2 regions of the Phyllobacterium sp. T2-21 genome follow, and region 2 is predicted to be linked to the other one. Evidence: riboswitches for the same ligand, from Rfam matches in the RefSeq annotation. Region 2 holds a riboswitch; the other holds the start of a gene.
The links. Region 2 has a riboswitch for S-adenosylmethionine ahead of ACZ5FP_RS05825 (O-succinylhomoserine sulfhydrylase). Riboswitches for the same ligand answer to the same signal wherever they lie in the genome.
Positions count from the first base shown of each region.

Region 1 (2,384 bases), 460 kb from region 2:
ATGCGGTCGCGCCGCAGGCCTCGAAGGCACTGGCGCTGCTGGCAAAGGGCGAGACGACGGCCTTCCGCGCCGTGATCGAACCTACCGTGCCGTTGTCCCGCAAAATCTTCGAAGCCCCGACGCAGTATTACAAGGCGGGGGTGGTTTTCCTGGCCTGGCTCAATGGTCACCAGAGCCATTTCACCATGCCCGCCGGCATGCAGTCGGCACGCGGTATCGTTCATTATGCCGATATTTTCCGGCTGGCCGATCAGGCCAATGTTCTCGACAGGCCGGAACTTGCCACAAGCCGCATGAAGAGCCTGCTTCAGCTATACGGTCTCTGATATCCGGCATCTGCTGGAGCCCTCTTGATCCCGCGGGCTTGCCGGGCGATTGTCCGTGCCGACTCGCTCCATCATCCGGGATTCCCATGAAGCTGCTTTACCAGACACACTCGCCCTACGCCCGCAAGATACTGGTCGCCATTCACGAAATCGGTCTGGCGGACAGGGTCGAGGTCATCCACCACGAAACCAGTCCGACCCGGCGCAATGAGGCGGTCTATGCGCTCAACCCGCTGGGAAAGGTTCCGGTGCTGATCGGCGAGGACGGCTTTGCGCTGTTCGATTCGGTTGCCATAGCGGACTATCTCAGTACCCTCCCCGGTGGCTCCGCCCTCATCCCGCCAAGCGGGAATGCACGCTGGGAAACACTGCGTCTGCAGGCGGCGGCGCAGGGCATCGCCGATTCCGGCATCGTGGTGCGCTGGGAAACCGAGCGGCGGCCGGAGCCTCTGCGCTAGCCGACCATGCGCGATGCCCAGTTGCAGAAAATCATCGCGGCCTGCGATTTCGCCGAGAACGAAGCATCCCTCGAGGGCCTGCCGCGCATCGGCGAGATCGCCCTGGCGACAACGCTCGACTGGATCGCGTTTCGCAACGTCTATCCGTTTGCTGAAGGACGCCCGCGCCTTGCCGCGTGGTATGCCGGCTATTGCCGGCGGCCATCGATGCAGGCGACCGCTTTTTCCGGTGAAACGCACGATTGAGACGGCAGTGAAACACTGTCTCGTCTGGCCCATGCGGCGAGCGACAGCCCGCCGCATTTGAATCCGATAGCTATTTGCACAAGCATCCAGTATTGAAGAACCCGTGGTGATTTGGCCGGCCGGCTTGCAGCCACGTTAAAAAACTCGCTAAAGGGCCGCGTGCGGACCGGAAGCGATCTATCGGCTTTTTTTGGTGACCGTGATGCCTATCAAGATTCCTGACAAACTGCCCGCCTTCGATACTTTGGTAAGCGAGGGCGTACGCGTGATGACGGAAGCCGTGGCTATCCGTCAGGATATCCGCCCGCTCCAGATCGGGCTGCTGAACCTGATGCCCAACAAGATCAAGACAGAATTGCAGATCGCGCGCCTGCTTGGCGCTTCGCCGCTGCAGATCGAACTTTCGCTGGTGACCGTCGGCAGCTACAAGCCGAAGAATACGCCAGAAGACCATCTCAGCGCCTTTTATGAGACATGGGAAAAGGCGCAGCACCGCACGTTCGACGGTTTCATCATTACCGGAACCCCTGTCGAGACTATCCCGTTCGAGGATGTCAGCTACTGGCCGGAAATGCGCGATATCCTGGAGTGGACGCAAACCAACGTCCATTCGACGATGAATGTCTGCTGGGGGGCGATGGCGGCACTTCATCATTTCCACGGCGTGCCGAAGCATGCGCTTGGCGAAAAAGCATTCGGTGTCTACAGCCAGAGAATCCTGAAGACAGCGTCGCCCTATCTCAACGGCTTTTCCGACGATTTCGCCATTCCGATATCACGCTGGGCCGAAGTGCGGCCGGCGGACATTCTTGCGCGGCCGGAACTGACGCTGCTGGCACATTCGGAGGAGAAGGGAGCCTGCATTGTCGAAGATCCGCAGTATCGCCGCCTTTATGTGCTCGACCATCTCGAATATGATTCCAGTTCGCTGGCCGATGAGTATTTCCGCGATATTCAGGCCGGGGTACCGATCAACCTGCCGTTCAACTATTTCCCCGATGACGACACATCAAGGCCGCCGCCCAATCGCTGGCGCTCGCATGCGCATTTGCTCCTGTCCAACTGGATAAACGAGATTTATCAAACGACACCCTTTGATATCGGTTCAATCGGAAAATCCCGATAAACGAAGGCCGGGCCAGCACGGCTGCCCGCCCTTCACCGCTGGATAGGGCAGCGTGGAGCCTATTCCGGCGCGGTGTCCGCTCGCCGCAGGACGGTTTTGGCCATGAAGGTTTCGAGGGCCGCGGTTTCTGCGCCGGTGACATGCAGGCCGACCTTGGTGCGCCGCCACAGGACATCCTGGGCGGTCATCGCCCATTCCTGCGCGATGAGATAGCGCACCTCCGCCGCG
Region 1 is NZ_AP027912.1:713,221-715,604, reverse strand. It holds gene ACZ5FP_RS03570 (dihydrodipicolinate synthase family protein) at 1-326, shown strand, start outside; gene ACZ5FP_RS03565 (glutathione S-transferase N-terminal domain-containing protein) at 413-784, shown strand; gene ACZ5FP_RS03560 (glutathione S-transferase C-terminal domain-containing protein) at 791-1,030, shown strand; SAM riboswitch at 1,124-1,201, shown strand; gene ACZ5FP_RS03555 (homoserine O-succinyltransferase) at 1,233-2,156, shown strand; gene glpD (glycerol-3-phosphate dehydrogenase) at 2,216-2,384, opposite strand, start outside.
Region 1: another riboswitch for S-adenosylmethionine. It lies ahead of ACZ5FP_RS03555 (homoserine O-succinyltransferase); the one in region 2 lies ahead of ACZ5FP_RS05825 (O-succinylhomoserine sulfhydrylase).

Region 2 (2,384 bases):
TCTGCAATTTTCGCCGCACTTTCGGTTTGCTGGCGGACGCGGACGGGCAAGGTTTCAAGCCCCTTCAACATGATCCAGGAATTGAAAGGGCTGAGGCCCGGACCGGTGTGGCGGAAATATTCGTGGAGGTTTTCGTCAATCCACTTCTTGTCGGAAAGGATGACGCCGCCAAGACAGCGTCCCTGGCCTTCGATGTGCTTGGTGGCCGAATAGACGACGATGTGGGCGCCAAGTTCCAGCGGTTTCTGGAACAGCGGGGTCGCAAACACATTGTCGACGATCAGTTTGGCGCCGACGGAATTGGCGACCTTGGCCACGGCGGCAATATCGACGATCTCGAGGGTCGGATTGGTCGGGCTTTCCAGGAACAGCGCCTTGGTGTTCGGGCGGATGGCCTTTTCCCAGTTCTCGGCCTTGGAGCCATCGATCAGGGTGAAGTCCACGCCATATTTTGGCAGGAGCGTCTCGATGATGTAGCGGCACGAGCCGAACAGGGCGCGCGCTGCAAGAACATGGTCACCGGCCTTGACCTGACACAGGATTGCTGCCGCAACCGCAGCCATTCCAGAAGCCGTTGCGCGCGCATCTTCCGCGCCCTCGAGCGCGCACATGCGCTTTTCGAACATATCGGTTGTCGGATTGGCGTAGCGTGAATAGATGAAGCCAGGTTCTTCGCCTTTGAAACGGGCTTCGGCAGCTTCCGCCGTGTCATAGACAAAGCCCTGGGTAAGGAAGAGGGCTTCCGATGTTTCACCGAAACCGGAGCGCAAGGTTCCGGCATGAACGAGTTGTGTCGCGGGGCGCAGCTTACGGGTTGTGGTCATCGTCTTCTCAATCTGCCAGAATCTGGCCAATAAAAAACCGGCCTTGCGGGAATCGCAAAAAGGCCGGACGAGACCGGGCCTCTTTTAGCAAATTGTTTAACGTGGCTGCAAGCCGGCCGGCCAAATCACCACGGGATAAAATTGCTTTAATCCTCTTGGCGGCTTGCGTCAATCGGGTGAGACGCTAAAGCTTTTGGGAAATTATATGAGGTTTCGGCGGTCGATATGAGTATACGTGAAGCGGGCATTCTGGCGGATAGCGGCATCAGGGCATTGCATCAGGCCGGTGCACTGAAAACCGAGCGTGATTTCGACGCTGATCAGATCCAGCCGGCCAGCCTGGACCTGCGCCTGGGCACGAAGGCCTATCGCGTGCGGGCCAGTTTCATGCCGGGGCCCGGAACCCCCGTCATCAACAAGCTGGAGAAACTCAAGCTGCACGAGATCGACCTCAGTCACGGTGCCGTGCTTGAGACCGGCTGTGTCTATATCGTCCCGCTGCTGGAAAGCCTGGCGCTGCCTGCCGGGGTTTCCGCATCGGCCAATCCCAAGAGTTCGACCGGGCGTCTTGATATTTTCACCCGCGTCATCGTTGACGGGGCACAGGAATTCGACAAGGTGCCGGCGGGATATAATGGCCCCATCTATCTCGAAGTCAGCCCGCGCACCTTCCCGATTGTCGCGCGTGCAGGATCGCGTCTCTCGCAGATACGCTTCCGCACCGGACGGGCGCAGCTCGACGAGACGGAACTGACCGCACTGCATGCAAGCGAGACGCTCGTGGCATCGGACACGCCGAACATATCGGGCGGCGGCATTGCCCTGTCCATCGATCTCACGGGCGACAAGAACGGCCTCGTCGGTTATCGCGGCAAGCACCACACGGGCGTGGTGGATGTCGACAAGCGCGGGGCGCATGACCTCTTCGATTTCTGGGAGCCGATCCATGATCGTGGCGCGCGCGAACTCGTGCTTGATCCCGATGAATTCTACATTCTCGTGTCGCGTGAAGCCGTGCATGTTCCTCCGCTTTATGCGGCGGAGATGACGCCGTTCGATCCGCTGGTCGGCGAATTCCGCGTGCACTATGCCGGGTTCTTCGATCCGGGTTTCGGGCACACCGCCGCAGGCGGAACCGGCAGCCGCGCGGTGCTTGAAGTGCGCAGCCACGAGGTGCCATTCATTCTCGAACATGGCCAGATCGTCGGCCGCCTGATCTATGAACATATGCTGGAGCGGCCCAAGGCCCTTTATGGCACCGACCTCGGCTCGAATTATCAGGCGCAGGGCCTGAAACTCTCCAAACATTTCCGGTCGTGAACCGCGGTTGATTGACAAGACGCCGATTTGACGGCCTGGATGTATTCCTGGGATTTGTCATGCAGGATTGGAGGTTTGCGATGCCTCGGAAAACCGGCTCGAAACGGCGTGCAGCAGCTGTCGTGCTCGCCATTCTGACGTTCATTGCGCTGCTGCCGCTGTTGTCGGTCCTGGTGACCTATGCGATCGCCAATACGCTTGGCTGCACGGTGGATGAGAACAGCGTTCACCCGTGTCTGC
Region 2 is NZ_AP027912.1:1,173,869-1,176,252, forward strand. It holds gene ACZ5FP_RS05825 (O-succinylhomoserine sulfhydrylase) at 1-824, opposite strand, end outside; SAM riboswitch at 887-966, opposite strand; gene ACZ5FP_RS05830 (2'-deoxycytidine 5'-triphosphate deaminase) at 1,050-2,144, shown strand; gene ACZ5FP_RS05835 (hypothetical protein) at 2,225-2,384, shown strand, end outside.